4 regions of the Fictibacillus sp. NPDC058756 genome follow, and region 2 is predicted to be linked to each of the others. Evidence: riboswitches for the same ligand, from Rfam matches in the RefSeq annotation. Region 2 holds a riboswitch; each other region holds the start of a gene.
What was found. Region 2 has a riboswitch for cyclic di-GMP ahead of ACFW35_RS00700 (DUF192 domain-containing protein). Riboswitches for the same ligand answer to the same signal wherever they lie in the genome.
Positions count from the first base shown of each region.

Region 1 (4,780 bases), 2.2 Mb from region 2:
GTTACTAGATGCAACGGTTCATGCTTTCAGTGTTGCTTATGTTGAAAACAACAACAGAGTCCTTGGACTTGCACGTGAGGCGATTGAGGAGCTTTCTGTTCCTGTTGTCAGATTAACAAGAACTGTTGCAGTTCTGCCGCTTGTCGGTACAATTGATACACACCGTTCTAAGTTAATCATGGAAACGTCTCTTCAGAAATGTACTGAATTGCAAGTTGAACACTTATTTATCGACTTATCAGGCGTACCTGTCATTGATACGATGGTGGCTCACAACCTGTTTAAGGTTATCAATTCGCTTAAGCTTTTAGGTGTAAAAGTTACATTGAGCGGAATGCGCCCAGAATTAGCGCAAACAGTTGTATCCTTAGGAATCAGCTTTGAAGGAATCTCAATTTCAGGGAATCTTTATCAGGAGCTTGAAGCAATGGGAATCGCTCAACAGCCGATTTAAGAATAAATATCTGCCATTTTATGGGCAGGTATTTTTTTCTTGTATAAAAAGAACGTTTGTTCGCATATAATAAAAAAAAGGAGGTTTTTTTAATGACGAACATGTTGTTAAGATGCATCCAGGAGAGGGCAGCCATCGAGATGATCTACTTATCAGAGAAAGGTGTGATCAGCCACAGGCTTATTACTCCATATTCTTTTGATGGCAAATTAATAACGGCCTATTGCGCAGTCCGCAAACAAATTAGAACATTCGAGCTGAAAAATATTTTATCTGCGCAATTCAAATTTTCGCCTTCGTAGAATGGGGGGATAGACATGCAATATGGAAACGAGGAAGAGCGTTCACTCATTGAAAAATTTGTGATGTATCCGATTATGCTTACTCTATTTGACAGAGATTTAAAAGTTGTGAATCGTTCCCCATTTAAAATAAAACGGCCTTATATTGCATTGTTGGAACAGATTATGAATCAAGTGAGCAAGGATCTTCACGATGTCCGCATTGAACTTAGAAAAAGAAAAATTAAAGTGATGGATGGACGAAGAGATCATGATATTACTGAATATGAGATATTTATCAGGGGTTATCGTGAAATTATGCGATTTCCAAACGTTCACTTAAAAAATAAAGCAGAAACCCTCATGCTGTCATATCTTCGAGTAGCATCAAAATAATCAGTACTGCTTTTATTTAGGCTTTCTTCTAAAGCGTTTATAAAGACTCTTCATTGACAAGTTGATTGGAGCGTAAGGTGCGTGCCTACCACATGATAAGCTTCTCGTAAGGCATGTGACGAGGAAGCTCACATCGGTAGCATTAACTTGTAGACGCAGGAGCAAGGTTCCTTCTATGAAGCTCACCGCACGCCCCACGGAAAGCGAGCATCCTGGAGCGGAAATCAACATCTTTCAAGTCGCAACAAAATTAAAGAAAACAACCTTGTTTAAGTTTCCTTTTTGACTCTGTCTGTATACAATGAACGTAATGCAGAATGATATTATTACTGAAGAATATCAGAAATTGAGGAAACACATGGAACGTTTTATCCAAATGGCACGACAATTGAATAGAGAGATTATGATCGAAAGCCGCAACCCGTTTGACCCCGTATGTCCAGTGAATATACCTTTCCCATGGAAGATACTCGGATGCGGAAATTATGCCGCAGTATTTTATCATCCCGATTACCCTTCATATGTTGTAAAAATCTATGGCAGGGATGAGCATGGACTTCTTGAAGAAAAGAAGGTCTATGAACGTTTAGGTGAACATCCGGGCTATTCGGTTTGCTATTATACAGAAAAAAGATTTTTGATTTTAAAGAGAATAGAAGGGATCACGCTTTATGATTGTGTTCATAAAGGGGTCAAAATTCCTGAAAGTGTCATCCGAGATATTGATGAGGCTTTGTATTACGCTGAAAAAAGAGGACTGTTTCCGAATGATGTACATGGAAAGAACGTCATGATTTCAAAAGGAAAAGGTATAATAGTAGATGTTTCTGACTTTTATAAGAAAGTACCTTGCCGAAAGTGGAGGGATTTACGAAAGGCTTATTTCAAGGTTTATAAGCCTGTTTTTTATCGTTTTCCCATTCGGATTCCGTATTTTGTTTTAAATATGATCAGAGTTGGGTATAGGTACTATCGTAAGTTAAAATTATCCATAAACAAGGGTAATAAATAATGGTATTAAAGTCCTATAAAAAATATTGGCACAATTTACCTTCATAGGATATAATATCTATAAACGAATAGAAAACCTTTGTTTAAAGGCAAACCAGTTGAAAAACTGGGACGCAAAGCTATGGGCCTAAAGTATGAAGAAACATACAATGGCAGCCGGTTGCCAAAGGGGAACGGATAATATTGATGTTTTGAGGCGATAGGATTTATTCTATTGAGACAGAACGGAGTCACGAAAACAATGCATCTGAGATTACTCGGTGCAACTCACAGTTTTCATAAAGACTTCGCTGGTCACTGTAGATGAGTTCCGACGCTTGTCAAACATTAAATTAATGTTTTAATGTTATTAAACATTAAAAGCCATTTCCCTTTATTTAAGGGTAATGGCTTTTTGTATGCAAATTTTTAAGATTTGAGGGGTTGCAATAATGGAAAACTTCCAACTAGAATTACGCACACTCAAAAAAAGCTTATTTAAGGAATTCATGAAGTCGATTCCAACGATGATACATACACATAAAGAACACTTAAGCCAGTTTGATGACTTCAGCTCATTTATGAACGGTTTTGTTGAACAATATGAAAAAATATTAGAGAAATTTTTGCGTGGAATCGTACATGCAGTATTTTTGCAGGAGGAACGTTTTCAGCATTTCTTGAAACAAGCTGAACAGAAAGCATTCCGCTCAGGCATCCATTTCTTAAGACACCAGCGAATTCCTCACCAAGCGCTAGCTTGTTTCTCTACAAGTATAAGAGAATCAGTTCTGCAAGAAATGAAAAGAGTGACAGTTTCCGACTCGCTTCCGGTGCAGCTTTTTATGTTAGAACGCTGGAACACGGTAGCACATCGTGCGATTACAGGTTTCTTAAGCGGATTTTCATCTCAGCAATTTAAAGATTTAAAAGAGATCAGTATCCGTGATCCGCTTACTAATCTATATAATCGCCGTTATTTTTACGACTGTCTTGAAAAAGAAATTGGCAAAGCTCAAAAACAAGAGATGCCGATTACACTCGTTATGTTTGATATAAATAACTTCAAACATATCAATGATGAGTATGGCCATCATGCCGGAGATGAGCTTTTACAGCAGATCGCGGAATTATCCAAGCGATTAAAACTTTTATCAGGTTTTCGGTTTGGGGGAGATGAATTTGTCTTTTTGCTGCCGGGAATAACAGAAGAGGACGCTTACAAACTGGTTGAAAAGATGGAAAGCCAGCTAATGGCATGGAACCAATCTATTTCATTAGCATACGGTGCAATCGAGCTGTTAGGTGATGCATGTGAAAATATTGATTATTACCTGCAGCTTGCTGATGAACGGATGTACAGCAATAAAAGAGAAGTTAAAGCATAATTTCTGAGACTTAAGTGTGGTTTTTGTATAATGGAAGTTTAAGTAATATTAAACAAGAAAGACCGTATGCAATAATTTCCTGATTATAGCAACTAAATGCAAAGGAAGATGGCAGCATGAAAGACTTATTTATAATAACTGAACATCGTTCTGAGACCATCTCTTCACTATTGCGATGGTTCTTTCTTGTCATTTGTATACCGCTTTTTTATTACAAGCCGATCGCAGATGTTTTAAATTTTAACAAAGACACATTTCCAGTCCTTTTTACAATAGGGATTCTATATATGACATCTACACAAATCGTCTTAAACCGATTTCCTGAAAAGTCCTCTTATTATCTGATTTTTACCAGAGGCGGAATCCTTTTTGATTATATTGCTTATGTTTGGCTGATGCAGCTGTCTGGAGGCTCGGAAAGTCCATTCATGCCTGTAGGTTATTTGATTGTTATTCATGCCGCTCTTTACTGGAGGTTAAAAGGTTCTTTTATAGTTGGCGGTGCCAGTTTTGCTGTTATTCTGTACTTCTTTTTAAGAGATGGAGGATATCAGGACACAACAGAGTTTTTTCAGTTCTTTATGAATACGTCATTTTTATGGCTGATTGCCCTGTATGGAGGGGTAATTGCATCTAAAGAAAGACAGTATTATTTCGAGAAAAATATGTACCAGCTGCAATCTCTCCAGGATTATCTTACTGGGTTATTAAACCACCGAAAGTTCCAGGAGGATGTCTTAGAGAAAACGAAACAGAAAGCTCCTTTTGCGCTAGTTCTTTGCGATATTGATCATTTCAAAGAATTTAACGATACACATGGACATGTTATAGGTGACGAAGTCCTTAAACTTGTTGCTACAGCATTCGAGCGATATTTACCCGCAAAAGAAGGTAAAGCTTATCGATATGGAGGAGAAGAATTTGCGTGGATCATGGAAACGGCATCTGAATATGAAGTGACACAAACGACCCAGCAGGTTAATACCCACCTTCAAATGTATCCGTATATACATAAGGATGGAGAACTTCCCGTTACATTAAGTTATGGAATTGCTTTTTATCAAAAGGAAGACCGTCCGGCAGATATTATACAGCGAGCAGATACGCTCCTTTATGAAGCAAAAGCAGCGGGGAGAAACACACTAAAATTAGAACATAAAAAAAGTAACGAAAAGCAGCTCATCATGTAGCTGTTTTTCTTTTTTGTTAGGCTTTTCTCTAAAAAATGTTGCTTTTGGTCATTTTTTCATTTTCTTCATTAGCAACTTTAT
Region 1 covers NZ_JBHYPU010000001.1:2,361,379-2,366,158, reverse strand. Annotated here, with positions in the region: gene ACFW35_RS11870 (STAS domain-containing protein) at 1-454, shown strand, start outside; gene ACFW35_RS11865 (hypothetical protein) at 547-756, shown strand; gene ACFW35_RS11860 (hypothetical protein) at 772-1,131, shown strand; gene ACFW35_RS11855 (serine/threonine protein kinase) at 1,490-2,143, shown strand; cyclic di-GMP riboswitch class I at 2,221-2,310, shown strand; gene ACFW35_RS11850 (GGDEF domain-containing protein) at 2,574-3,509, shown strand; gene ACFW35_RS11845 (GGDEF domain-containing protein) at 3,626-4,699, shown strand.
Region 1: linked by a shared signal. The riboswitch ahead of ACFW35_RS11850 (GGDEF domain-containing protein) and the one ahead of ACFW35_RS00700 (DUF192 domain-containing protein) in region 2 are both predicted to bind cyclic di-GMP.

Region 2 (4,780 bases):
TCGCGAGGCGACGAGGGGGCTCACCGCACACCCTGCGGAAAGCGAGTCCTGCAGCGGAAATTAACCTCTTACAAAAGCAACAAAGTTTGCCACAACAGCCTTTTTAATATACGTACGTTCCAACGATAAACAACTGGAATAAAACAGTAATTCCGATAAAGTAAGAAACTTGGGCGAAAAGACCCCAATCCTTATTTTTAACCGCTTGCATGACATACAGTGCTACGATCGAAACGATAATCGGAACGACAAGTGAACTGCCATCAAAGGTTAAATATTCAGGTGCAAGTGTATAGAATCGATTATTAAACAATGATTGAATCACATAGAGCTGTGTAAGAACAAAGAGCGCAATCGATACCCATTTCACCCACGGTTTTTCTTCTTCAATCACATCAATTCGAACAATATACAGAACACCTAAAAATAAAATGGTCGGCACAATCCAAACAAATGCATTGGTCATCGCAATAAACGAAACAATTGAAGCGGCGAAAGCGTCAAATGTTGCATTGTACACATCTTGCTTACTTATGGATTGGCTATTCTTTATAATTGCAGGATCCTGGCTTGCTGCGTGAACTTGATAATCCTGAACAGACTCAGCTTTTAACCAGAAGACAGTTTGATCATCTGCTTTTACAGGGTAGATTGAGAAATCGTTAGTCGTACTTATACGAGTTGCTTCCCAAGTATCATTCTTTAACGAAGCTCTATAAATATTACCCGCATCTTTTTTAGTGGATATCGCACCTCTAGCAGAGAAAAGAATTGTTGGTGCATTGTCTTCTATGTTCAAATTCAGGTAAGTTGGATTTTCAATCTCGTAACCTTCAGATACGTCTTTAAAATTAACGCTTGCAAATGATAGATCTTTTAATTGGTTCATAGGTGCTGAACTGTAAAAGGTTTTAAATGATTTCGTACCTTGCTTTGATGAATAAAAAGTATAAAGAATATGAACGTCATCACCAGCTTCAGCAAATCTGAAGTTGTAAATTTTATCAGTTGGCGTTTTGCTGTACTTAAGGATTGAGATCGGTTCATATTGTCCGCTTTTTTCAGTTAAATAGAATGCTTCCATTTCAACTTTTTCACCGACAACGGCAATAAAAGAAGCAGATTCTGGATTTGCTGTTAACTCAGCAACTTTTTCTTTAGCTGAAAAAATTAATTTGCTTTTACCGCTCTCAGGTTCATACGCATAAACTTCATTCCCTTTCGTATAGGCAAATCGGTCCTTTGTATCGGTTAAGAATTCAACGCCTTTATCTAATACACTTTGCTTTCCGCCTTCTTGAATGATTAGATCGCCCTGCGATACGAAAGCGATCTGCTTGCCATTCGTCCAAAAGTTGCCTCTCTCATCAATCGGCAGCTTTTCAGTTTTCTCTGAAACAACATTCAGCTCCTCATCCAAAATGGTAGCATTAATACCATCTTTAAGATGTGTGTAGATATGATATTGATTGTCTTCCTTAAATGTAATCGGTTCTGAGCTTATGGATTCAGCCGATATACTGACAGATCGGCTCCAGTCCTTATTTGGAAGTTTAGTCTCCTGGCGGATGTTGTTCCAAACCACCAATCCTACCAAAAGCAGAACAATTGCAAGAGGAAGAAGATAAGCTTTGCGATTCGAATGATTCTTTTTCTTTTTTACTTTCGAATCTACGTTCATGGTAATGCCCCCTTTTTTCTATAAAAGAACAAGATTATTAGTATTCGATATATAGACGGATATTCCTGTAAAAATTATTCATTTTTTAACGGAGAATAGATATTACGTATTGATTGATGCAGGTTAAATAGTCCTAATTGTGTTTAGTAAACTGGAAAAGAGACATTCCGGGTATATTGACCCATTAATATTTTCTGAATATTAAGTAATTACTAGTTTTTGCTTTTATTATGAAACTATTAACTGAATTTGAATGGAAGATTTTGCGGTTACTTGGACCTATACTGAAAAAATCTTAATATGTTTAAATAACTAAAACTTGCAATATAAAAATAAGCAACAGGTCTGATTTCCTATAACAGGTAATAAAGATAGAATTTGGTTATAAGTCAGATTCATCGACACATCTTGATAAAATCCAACAAAGCACGCTGAATCTCGATAAAGGCAAAGCTGGTGAAAACCAGTGACGCAAAACTACAGGGGCTAAGGTGTACGAACTATTCGATCGTACATTATGCCAGCCAGTTACCGAAAGAGCCCGGGGTGTTTTTCATTTGCCTATAAACCCCATTTTTCGGTAAAAAAGTAAAAATATACATAAATGGAGGTGAGAGAAACTTGCTGCTTAACCTGGAAACGGGTGAATTGCTGGCAAGAGAAGTGAAGCCGGCATACCGTTTTTCCAAACGATTAAAAGGGCTCATGTTTACGAAAGAGCTTTCAACTGAGAGTGCAATGCATATTAAACCTTGCCATTCTATCCATACTTTTTTTATGAATTATGCAATCGATGTACTTTATTTAGACAGTGAAAAGCGAATTGTGGCAATGGATGAAGACCTACCCCCAAAACGGTTCGGAAAATTGTACAAACATGCTGAATCTGTCATTGAACTTCCGTCTGGAACGATCGCCAAAAGCCAGACCAAAGTGGGACACAAACTATTTATTGAAACCAAAAACAAATTCTTAGGAGGAACTAATCATGAAAAACAAATTAATGGGTCTTATTAAAGAAGAACAAGGACAAGGAATGACGGAATATGGTTTAGTATTAGGCTTGATAGCAGTTGCGGCTGTTGGAGCGCTAGCAATGTTACGTACAGAAATCGTGGAAATGTTTACTACTGCAAAAGATATGGTTGTAAACCGTGAATCTGGTGGTACAACAACCCCTTAATACAAAGGCACCACAGGGCCTTACGTTACTCAACGTAAGGTCTTTTTTAAACAAACAGTCTAACTTGGCGGTCAGATGACACGTGTCCTGGCTGCCAAGTTTTAGGTTTATTGAAGACTTTCTAATTAGAAGGTGATAACAATGTGGTTCGATGCCATTTTAATTTTCGTATTAATCATCTGTGTCGTAACAGATTTAAAAAGCCGCAAAATCTATAACAACGTCATTTTCCCTGCGCTTATGATCGGCGTTTTTTCTCATATAATCGCATCTGGATGGACCGGGTTGTTTTTTTCGTTAAAAGGGTTCTTTCTAGGTCTTGGATTGCTGCTCATTCCTTATCTTTTAGGAGGTATGGGTGCAGGGGATGTGAAGCTGCTTGCTTTAATCGGTGCCTTAAAGGGTTCTTTGTTTGTTTTTTATACAGCGATCTACATGGGTTTGATTGGCGGCGTTATTGCTCTCGGGATCTTGTTATTTAGAAGGGGATTTATAAAAAGAATAAAAGGCATCCTCTATTCAATGGGTTGCTGGAAATTCGGCATTAGAATTCCTGTTTTTATAGAAAAAGATGCTTTGACCCAAACCTACCCGTACGGCCTTGCCATTGCCGGCGGAGCAGCTGTATGTCTCGCAATGAAGGGAGTCCTTTTATGATGAAAAACGAAAAGGGGCAATCTCTTGTTGAAATGGCACTTGTTCTCCCGCTGCTGCTGTTGCTCATTGTAGGTATTTTTGATTTTGGGAAGCTGTTCTACACATATATGCAGATGCATCTTGCCACACAAGAAACAGTCAGGCTTGGAGGCCTTGGTAAAGAGGATGAAGAGATCCGTGCATTTGCACGAGATTATGTGCAGATAAAAGATCCCTCTCTTCTTCAGATTGGAATCACGCCGGACTCTTCAACAAGAGAATCAGGCCAGTATGTGACCGTTACTTTGTCGTACCCGCACAAATTTATTACACCTGGTATGGGAAAATTGTTTGGAGAAACGATACCTGTTGAAACGGAATCTACTATTCGGGTGGAGTGAGGTGAATAAAGATGAGGCGTCTTATAAAAAAGGAAGAAGGCAATACAATCATACTTGTTGCCTTTAGTCTTGTAGCGCTCATAGCAATGACAGGACTCATTATTGATGGCGGAAAGCTGTTTTTAACGAAAACCCATCTGCAAAAAACAGCTAATGCTGCGGTTCTTTCTGGTGCTCAGGAGCTAACAAATGAGGAGGAATCGGTTCGCACGATTGTTCATGAAACCCTTGATAAACATAGTGAGAATCATAGTTTGGAAGATATGAAGATTCAAATGGAAGACAAAGTGAGCGTAGATCTATCAAGAGAAGTTCCATTGACTTTTTCACAGCTTTTTGGTTTTGATACGGCACCAGTAAACGTACATGCTGCAGCAGAGCTTGGAACGATGGGGAAAGCCGCGGGCGTCGCGCCGCTTGGGATCGATGAAAGTTTAGGTTTGGAATTCAACAAAGAATATTCGCTGAAAGTGGATCAGACTGGTGTTGAAGCCGGAAACTTCGGAGTTCTTGCGCTTGGCGGAACCGGTGCTGCAACTTATGAAGATAATCTATTAAAAGGATACCAAAACGAACTTGAAGTGGGAGATGTTTTAGAAACACAAACAGGTAATATTGCCGGTAAAACACGGGCAGTCATTCAAGAACGAATCAATAGCTGTCCATATCCAGAAGGGGAAACACACCATCGGGATTGTTCCAGAATTATATTGATTCCTGTATATGAAAGGCTTGAAACAAATGGCAACCAGTTAAAAGAGGTGAAAATCACAGGATTCGCTTACTTTTACATAACGAAACCGATGGATTCAAAAGATACTTCAATTACTGGCATGTTTATTAAACGCGCAGGAACTGGTTTTGTTAAGCCAGTTGATG
Region 2 covers NZ_JBHYPU010000001.1:140,405-145,184, forward strand. Annotated here, with positions in the region: gene ACFW35_RS00695 (hypothetical protein) at 104-1,681, opposite strand; cyclic di-GMP riboswitch class I at 2,118-2,217, shown strand; gene ACFW35_RS00700 (DUF192 domain-containing protein) at 2,303-2,698, shown strand; gene ACFW35_RS00705 (Flp family type IVb pilin) at 2,670-2,864, shown strand; gene ACFW35_RS00710 (A24 family peptidase) at 3,006-3,521, shown strand; gene ACFW35_RS00715 (TadE/TadG family type IV pilus assembly protein) at 3,521-3,901, shown strand; gene ACFW35_RS00720 (TadE/TadG family type IV pilus assembly protein) at 3,913-4,780, shown strand, end outside.

Region 3 (4,780 bases), 390 kb from region 2:
TACGCTTATGGGTGATGAAACATCTATTAACTTCAAGTTCACTGGTTTACAGTATGAGGGTGAGACTTTCAGTCAACAAAACGGAAATATTGATAATAATTCAACTGGCGGAGGTGGAAACTTCCAAAGGACTGATAATGTAAACAATGCAGACACTGTAGACAGAAATAACTAACATGTTTGAGGGTGGGGTTTTAAAATACCCCACCTATTTTTAATAAAAAGAGGTAAGTTTATGAATTTTAAACTTTTAACAATTTTAAGTTTAATAACTGCCTTATTAATAAGCTTCACTCCTCTTCTTAAAACCGGAGCAGATGAAGCACCAAAAGTTATTGATATATCCACGTTTCCAAAGGACACATTTATTGAGATGAACAACATGAAACCTGGTGACTCAGTAATTAGTTCACTTGAGATAAAAAATGATGGAAATGTTGATTTTATTTACAATGGTAAGTCTAGGTTAAAAGAGGGGTCAATTGAGTATTATAATAAATTATTATTAACAATTACGGATTCAAATAACATTATTTTATTTGATGGACTTGTTAAAGATTTTAAATTCTTTGAACCTCGTGGAATCAATCATTCTTCATCAGATAATTTACAAATTATCGTAAAGGTTCCTGATTTGGGAAATGAATATCAAGGACTTTTTGCGACCATTTTATTTTCTTTCTTTGTAGATGGAGAAGAACTACCGGATGACGGAGACCCGCCAGATCCACCGGATGATGGAGACCCACCGGATCCGCCGGATGACGGAGACCCGCCAGATCCACCGGATGATGGAGACCCACCGGATCCGCCGGATGACGGAGACCCGCCAGATCCTCCAGACGATGGAGACCCACCGGATCCTCCAGATGACAACGAACCGCCTACTGAAGATATTGAACCGCCAAGCAACAACCCACCACCAACGAAACCGGCTGATCCACCAAGCAAAGATACTGGTTCACTGCCGCAAACGGGTGAAGAGAATCCACTCTTTATCGTCTTGTCGGGACTCTTCATTTCACTAGCTGGAATTGGTCTATTGTTAATCAAAAAGTCTATTCTTCCTAATCTTTTTAAACGGGGATAGAGGATGAAGTGGCTGGCGTATCTTTTGATTGCTGCAGGCTTATGTACAATGGTTTATCCGAAAGCTAAAAGTGTGTACTACTCGTACAAGGAAACACAGCTGTTGAAAGACTGGGAATCTAGTGAAGATGATTCTGTGATCCAACAGAGCTACCAACAGCTGGATGATGTTTTTTTAGATAAAAGCCAGCCGAAGAATACACCTGCGCCTAAAAACATGAAGAACGGAATCATCGGTAAGCTAGAAATAAACAAGATTGATTTAACCATCCCAATTATGGAAGGTGCCTCCCAAGCGAATTTAAAAGTAGCCGCTGGACATCTAAAAGGCACCTCTCCTGTTGGGGAGGCTGGAAATTCTGCAATAGCTGCACATCGCAGTTACACTTACGGAAAACAGTTCAACCGACTGCCAGAAGTAGAAATTGGGGACACGATACAAGTCGTAACAAAAGACAAAAAGCTTAAATATCGAATCGTTGATGAAATGATCGTGAAGCCTGATGATCTATCTGTGTTAAAAAAAGACAAATCGAAAAGCATCATAACTTTAATTACGTGCCATCCCATGAAAAATCCGACTCACCGTTATATTATAAAAGCTGTTCTGGATAAAGAGGAGGTTTTATAGCAAAGGAAGTTGTTAAATGTGACTAAGAGTCTTGGGAAACAAATTAAAAAATTCCGGTTAAAAAAAGGAATCAGCATAACTAGGCTTGCTCAAAAAGCTAAAATATCGAAAGGCTATTTAAGCAGCATTGAAAGTCATAAAACCAACCCGTCTGCGCATATGATTCAAAAATTGGCAAAAGCGTTGGAGGTACCTGTGGAACAACTGTTAAATATTCAGGTAGAGCTGCTTGATCCTGAATGGGTTGAGCTTGTTACACAAGCGAAAGAAATGGGAATCAACAAGGAAGAAGTACGTGCTTTTCTTGCCTATGAAGCTTGGAAACATTCCTTGAAAGAAGAGGTGTGAACGGTGATCCGCTTAGGCAACGGTTTGTACATCTGCCATTTGAACGGCCACATCTTAAAGGTCGTGTATTTAGGGAATAACGAATGCGAGATTTATCTCGGTGATGAGTATCAGGGAAAAGCACAATTTGATTATGTGAAAAAGAAGTTGAATCTTATGGAGAAGAGATGGAACACTTCGAAACTCGTACACTATAAATTTAGAGAGTTTCAGCCAACTCTTGATTATTCTATTTGAAAAGCCCTCGCTAAAGTAGCGAAGGCTTTTTTTGTACATAGTTTTACCCCGATGACTAGTTGATGTACAGCGTGTTTTCCTCTTCTTTAAATTCTAGTGTAACGCCAAGTGTGCGTTCGATCAGCTTTAACGAGTTGATTGCTTTTCCAGAATAGATTTTTGCAGGAATGATAGCAAAAAGCTCGCCGTCATTATCGAACTGGAAGAAACGAGGGTGAAGTCTTAATGTGTAAGAAATATCACCACGTGTTGCTGTAATGCTCTTTTCATCGTACTCTACTGTTCCGCCATTTGCTGCTGCAATTGCTTCTACAGGCAGGATCAGATTTTCTCTAACCAATCTTGCTCCCTCTAAAGACAACTCTTGTCCTTGATAAACAACAGTAACAATATTTGTATCCTGTTGCTGTTCTTTTTTAGCAGCAAAGCCTGTTGTTCCTGTTGCAGCAACAGCTGTGAATGCTAGAGTCGTTGCGGTAACCCATTTTGCCAATGATTTTTTCATACCAATTCCTCCTAAAGTGTAATGGTAATGGCAGCTGGCTGGCGTAGTACATGACGTTAGCCCCTATAGCTTTGTGACACTGAATTTCTCCAGTTGTACCATTTAAGTCTTAACCGCGGCATACCGATAACTAGTTAAACGGGTAAAAACTATATCTTTTTTATCGGTAAAAAAGTCCTTATTGTTAGGTAATCTTGTAAACATTTGTTTAAAGTTTTTCTATTAAAATGATAGTAATATACTTTTGTAAAAAATTGTAAAATAGTTTGATAATTTGCTATACTAGTTTATGAGGGGTACCAAAAATTTCTATTTTAGAGGGGTTGAAGGTATGAACAAATGGCATAAAACGCTGGCGTCGCTTGGACTGTCTGTCAGCTTAATAGGCTCAAGCTTTGCGCCTGTTTTTGCCGAGACGGATCAATACTCTGCAGAAAAGAGTTCTATTCCAGTCTCCGAATTATTTAAACCAGGAAATCGAGTAAAGGAAAACCCGTACAATCTGGCTAAGCAAAAAGACCAGATTAGTGACTCTGTGTTAGTCGTAAAGTACAACAAATCGTTGTCAACCAGTGATCACAAAAAAGCGGGAGCAACATTGCAACGCAGAATTTCTTCTCTTGGGTACGATGTTGTAAAGATTAACAAGGGCAAGAAGATGGAAGAAGTAATAAAAGCTTACGGCAAACTAAGCAAGGTAGATATTGTTTCACCAAGTGCGAATTTCGTTAAACTTGGGACGACTGATCCAAAGATTGATCAGCAATACCATATGTCACTATTGAATGTGGACAAGGCTCAATCCATGGCTGGTAAAAGTAAAGTACGTGTTGCGGTAATCGATACGGGGATCGATTCAAAGCATCCAGAATTAAAAAACAAACTGCTGCCGTCTTATAATGCGGTAAACCCAATGAACCAAGGTGCACCTGATTACCATGGGACGCATGTTGCGGGGATTATCGCTTCTGAAAAAGGTAATGGTGTCGGCGGTTATGGGATTAACCCGAACGTTGAGATTCTTCCGATCGATGTATTTGACCGTATGGGCGGAGCGTCTGACTACGTAATCGCGGACGCTATCATGTATGCGATTGAGAAAAAAGCAAAAGTTATCAATATGAGCTTAGGAAGCATTTTCCCGTCACCTCTAATTCAAGATGCGGTTGCTAAAGCAATTGCAGCTGATGTAACGGTTGTCGCTGCAGCAGGGAATGAAGGGATGAACCTGAACAGTTATCCTGCAGCTTTTGAAGGGGTAATTTCTGTAGGTTCCACAAACAAAGATAATATGCTTTCTACTTATTCTACATACGGACCTTCAGTGGACGTAGTAGCACCTGGTGAAGATGTATATGCGCCGCTTTATGATTATGAAAAGAAATCTACTTTCTATAAACTGAGCGGAACGTCCATGGCATCTCCAGTAGTAGCGGGCGTGGCTTCTCTTTTATTATCAAAAAATCCGAATCTAAAGCCTAAACAGATTGAATATATCTTAGAGCAAACCGGTAAAGATCTTGGTGCAAAAGGCTACGATGTTAAGTATGCGAACGGTCTTGTGGATCCTGTTAAGGCATTAAGCTTTGACGTTTCTAAGATTCCTAGCTCTGTATATGTACCGAAGAGCAAATCAAGTCTGTTAAAAACGGCTGAAAAAGTAGATCTTTCCGAAAAATTCGTAAAAGAAGGCACCATCAAAAAGGCATACGAAGAACAATTTATCCAATTCCCAGTAAAAAAGGGTGAACTTGTTCAAACAGTTCTTGAAGGTTCCGCTGAATATGACTACAAGTTTACGTATTATCTAGCTGGAAAAGCGATTAAGCCTCTTCAAAAAGACGTGAATAAGACGCTTGAAGGCAAAACAGAAGGTCACTTGTATGAAGTGCCTGAAGACGGAACGCTTGTGATCGGCGTTAGTGACGTGAACGGAAACTACAATGCAGATGGCAAATCAGCATATAAGC
Region 3 covers NZ_JBHYPU010000001.1:535,327-540,106, forward strand. Annotated here, with positions in the region: gene ACFW35_RS02620 (TasA family protein) at 1-175, shown strand, start outside; gene ACFW35_RS02625 (LPXTG cell wall anchor domain-containing protein) at 236-1,090, shown strand; gene ACFW35_RS02630 (class D sortase) at 1,094-1,720, shown strand; gene ACFW35_RS02635 (helix-turn-helix domain-containing protein) at 1,739-2,068, shown strand; gene ACFW35_RS02640 (hypothetical protein) at 2,072-2,305, shown strand; gene ACFW35_RS02645 (stalk domain-containing protein) at 2,361-2,810, opposite strand; cyclic di-GMP riboswitch class I at 2,837-2,920, opposite strand; gene ACFW35_RS02650 (S8 family peptidase) at 3,142-4,780, shown strand, end outside.
Region 3: linked by a shared signal. The riboswitch ahead of ACFW35_RS02645 (stalk domain-containing protein) and the one ahead of ACFW35_RS00700 (DUF192 domain-containing protein) in region 2 are both predicted to bind cyclic di-GMP.

Region 4 (4,780 bases), 470 kb from region 2:
AATGTCACTTAGTTCCGCAACCTAAAAACTATTTCTTCTGAAATGCTGGTATGTGCCTTGATAACATAAACACAAAAAAACCCTTTAACTTAATGAATTTAGTTAAAAGGGTTCATATTCAAATTATTATACAACTTCCAAAGCCTGCGGTTTTCCTAAATAAAAGCCTTGACCAACAGCAATACCAATTTGCTGGGCTACTAGTAAATCGTCATGCTTTTCAATCCCCTCGAGGACAAGTAGTGTGTCACTCCCATAATAGGTATAGAACAACTCAAGAAATCTTTGTTTCTTCTCATCCTTAGCCAAGTTTTGCGCAAAATAACGGTCAAGCTTAATACATTCAGGTTTGAATTCTATCACTCTTTTGATGGATGTAGAACCCTGCCCAAAATCATCAATAGCAAATTGAACCCCAAACTCCCTTAAAGTTTTTATGGATTTATTTAATAATGGGATATTCCACAAGTCATCAGCACAAGTTTCATTTATTTCAAGAAATAACCGTTTTGGAAGTTCAGGATAAAGGACACATAAGCTATCGAAAAAAAGCAAAAAGTTCGGATGTAAAATGGTTGTTATATAAATATTTAGAAATAAGTAACCATTAGACTGCTTCAAGAAATACGAAGCAATGGCCTTTTGTAACGAAATTGTATCTAATTTATAGAGAATGTTAGCCTGTATTGCTGATTTAAATACACTGTCTGGATTAATCTTTGCTTCATTTCTTAGAAGCGCCTCATATGCATAGATCTTATTACAGTCTTTTAGACAGTATAATGGTTGGTATTCATGATAGATTGTATTACCATTGAAAATTTCATAAACATTCATTGTTTTTACCTACATTTTTGAGAGATCAAAAGGGAACTGTATTCAGTTCCCTCTATTTGTAAATCTTATAGCCCGTTAAATGATACTGTAATAGTTGCATTTAGGTTTAAATCAGATGCTAAGTTACTGATTGTATCAGTGTAGCCAGTTTCAGCAAGATCTAATGTAATGTTAAAAGGTTTTGTTGCAGCCTGAGAAGTCGTTCCATCACCAGTTCCAGAAATAATATTTTGAGCTGTGCTTGAGAGTTTAGCCGTTTGATCTGATTGGACAGAAATACGAGTAGTATCTAAATTAATAGTATTATTACTTGCATCTGTACCAGTAAATGTAGAACTTTTAACTCCAACATTATAATTATCTTTATACCTAACATTAATTTGGGGTGTAGTTACAGCTGCATTGCCCAACTTGTAAACGGATGTTGCTGGAGCGCCCAGTGTACCATTAAAATCTACGTTGTCAAAGTTCAAGCTAATCCCGGCTTTTGGAAATACTTTTCCTTTTACCGTGATATTACTAGCAGCTTCGGTGTATAATGGTAGAGAAGCAGCTAATACAGTAGCGCCAACTACTGACAAACCTTTTTTCCATGCCTTCTTCATAAATAGTTTCCTCCTAAAAATTATTATATATATTTTAACCTCCGCCTAGCTGGATGGAGAGGGTTAACTAAGATGAAGCTTTTGTGGATAGAAGACCATTAGCTGCTTCAGCTAACCATTTCTTCTTTAATCTCTTTATGTATATACGTATAAATAAAATTACTAGCAAGACTGTAGTAAGTAAAATACAAACAAGCAACCATGGAATAATAAACAAAGTAGTATTAATTTTTTCGAATTTTTTTCCGTCCATGGAAAATGTAACTTCAGTTTTATAGATTCCTATATAATCATCAATATTCCATCTTACTAGAATATCTTTCTTATTATTTGGAAGAAGGTTTACTCTCGGAATTTTTTTTTGAATTACCTTTTTCGTAAATATGTTGGTAATCTTCATATTACCTTGAGATTCAAGATGGACATTTCCTTTATTTTCAACGGAGAAAATAAAGTGTCCCCCGTTTATTACATCCTTTTTAGTACCTAGTAAATCCCATTTCTGATCTAAATTAATGTTTCCATTCTTATCAGTAACTAGCACATAAATAACCGGTGCAATTTCTGTCTTTATTTTCATTTGAGAGTCTTGAGCCGCTACTGGGATAAATGATCCTTCTAGTAACGCCATGTGTTCTCCCATCTCTGCTTCCTCTGGAATTTTCACAGTTACCTTAACATCTACATAGCCCTTTGGTTGAAGCTTTACAGTATCGACGTTTAAATTTGTCCACTTATTAACAGAAAAACTATTCGGTCTGTCTTCCACGTAAATAAGACTATTTTTCTCATAAATAAAGTCTCTAACTCCAAAACCTGCTTGTGCTTCATCAGGCGTATCGTTAAAAAAGCGAAGTGTTTTTGTTATTACATCTCCAGGCTTGCCTTTAAAATTCATAATCATTTGAGATGAATAATATCCTTCGTAATTTGCTGCTTTTACAGGTACCTGTGTAAAAAATCCCAGTATCAGAAAAAAGACCATTGCCAGGCTATAATTTCTTTTCATGCGGATTCTCCTTGTATTCATGTTGAGCAATAAAAAAGACCACAAAAAAAACGAAATGTTTATCCGTTTTTTCAATGTGGCCGGTTGCGCTACATGCTCATCTAAATTAAAGCGCCCAATCGTAATTTAGAATCATTGCATTCCTCATTGAGTTATCAATAAATGTCAAATATTGTCGTCTTAGGGAAATATATCATACTTTGTAGAAAAATAGTACTATTTTTTAGAAATTTTTAAATTTATTAAATTATTTACAAAAATAATGTGTATTGCTTCTTAATTAAATGTCTTTAAATCATAAAGGAAAGAAAAAAATTTAATTTTTCAATCTTTTTTCTAATACCAGTACCAAAATTCAGGTATTTTACATTTGTAAAATAAAGAGACTGCTAATTACATTCTAGCAGTCTCTCTTTGTTATAAGCTTGTATATGATATGGTAATAGTTGTTGAAAAATCTGTAACATCTTTTATGCGAGCAATCTGCTCAATATCATTGTAGTTCGTACTTGTATCACTCATATCCAGAATAAGCTGAAAGTTCTTTGTAAATGTGCCTGGAACATCATTATCAATCAGTGTTGCAGTATTGGTAACTGATTGAAGTGAACGATTTGAGACTTTCACCTTTACCCTAGAAATATCCAAGTTTATATTATATTTTTCACTTGATAAATTCGTTCCTTGAATAAAAATATTGTAATTTTTATTCGAATCTATTTTTATTGCAGGTTGTAAAACCAGGTTACCATTGGTGTCAAAATAAGTTGGGTTAATAATAGTATCTCCTATCATACCTTCAAAAAAAATCACCGAAAAATTAGTGTTTACTCCCCATCTGCCTGGTGATACTTCAGGATCTCCCATAAATACAATGGTCCAATCTATGTATTCTTTGCTCTCTACTATTATTCCTTCCGTGGAATAAGTAGTGCCAAACCCTTCTCTATAGCCTTCTTTCAGATTGCCTTCATAGGATTTATTTCCATTACTATTAAAGTAAATACCATATCCATTAAGAAGACCGTTCTTAAATTCACCATCATACCATTTATTACCATCACCGTAATAAGCAATTCCATATCCGTCATATTTACCGTTAGACCAATTTCCGCTATATACAATGACTCCATTATCATATAACGTCCCTTGCCCATGGAATTTCCCATCTAAAAGATAGCCTTCGTAAAGAATTTGACCTTTGTCTAATATTTGTTTCCATCCTGTAAAGTTTTTTTGATTGGGTATCTTTACATTGCTCGGTGGTACCTCATAGATTGGTATAGCTGCATATCCTTGATTTTCAAATGTGGCTGTAAGTAAGATAAACGACATTAGAAAGGTAAATAGCTGTTTATTTTTAATAAATCTCATATAGCAACCCCGCATCATCCAATATATGTATAATATACCATAAATATAAACTACCTCGTTGCTAAGAGCTGCTCCATTAAAAATGCAAATCAAAGTCTATACTTACATTATAGTTTTTTCTGTGCATTGATGGAGATGGAAGTGGGAATTCATGTCGTTTATAAAGGCTTAAAGTACCAAGTAGTGTGGATTTACGAGAATGGAAATGTGGAGATTGCAAAAAATGACCGAAAAGTAAGACGACCTTGTTCTGAAAAACGCTTTCACAAAAATAGACTGAAAAAAACTTCCGAAGCTCATTTCTCGGAAGTTTTTTGTAAGTAATTGATTTCCGCTCCAGGATGCTTGCTTTCCGCGGGGCGTGCAATGAGCCCACTCGTCGCTTTGCGACATGGAATGGTCTCACCTGTCCCGCTGATCCCGCTCGAGTCTCGCACCTTGCGCTCCAATCAATTTTTTAATGAAGAAAATACACAACATTTTACAGCAATCTATTAAAAAAAGACTTTTATAGCTTTGATCTTAGATAAGAATCAATAAACGGCGTGATTTCGCCATCCATTACGGATTGCACGTTACCTACCTCAGTGTTCGTACGGTGGTCTTTAACTAGGCTGTACGGGTGGAAAACGTATGAGCGAATCTGACTTCCCCAGCCGATTTCCTTTTGTTCACCGCGGATCTCAGCCAATTGTGCCTGCTGTTCTTCCAAACGGCGCTGTACAAGTTTCGCCATTAACATCTTCATTGCACGTTCACGGTTCTTGATCTGAGAACGCTCTGTCTGACAGGAAACAATCGTGTTAGTTGGCGTATGTGTAATACGAACAGCTGAGTCAGTCGTGTTAACGTGCTGACCGCCTGCACCAGACGCACGGTACGTATCGACCTTCAAATCCTCTGTACGGATTTCGATTTCAGTATCATCTGTGATTTCAGGCATCACTTCACATGA
Region 4 covers NZ_JBHYPU010000001.1:615,258-620,037, reverse strand. Annotated here, with positions in the region: gene ACFW35_RS02980 (EAL domain-containing protein) at 127-837, opposite strand; gene ACFW35_RS02975 (hypothetical protein) at 903-1,442, opposite strand; gene ACFW35_RS02970 (hypothetical protein) at 1,510-2,451, opposite strand; cyclic di-GMP riboswitch class II at 2,521-2,604, opposite strand; gene ACFW35_RS02965 (hypothetical protein) at 2,869-3,825, opposite strand; one part of gene prfB (peptide chain release factor 2) at 4,334-4,780, opposite strand, start outside.
Region 4: linked by a shared signal. The riboswitch ahead of ACFW35_RS02970 (hypothetical protein) and the one ahead of ACFW35_RS00700 (DUF192 domain-containing protein) in region 2 are both predicted to bind cyclic di-GMP.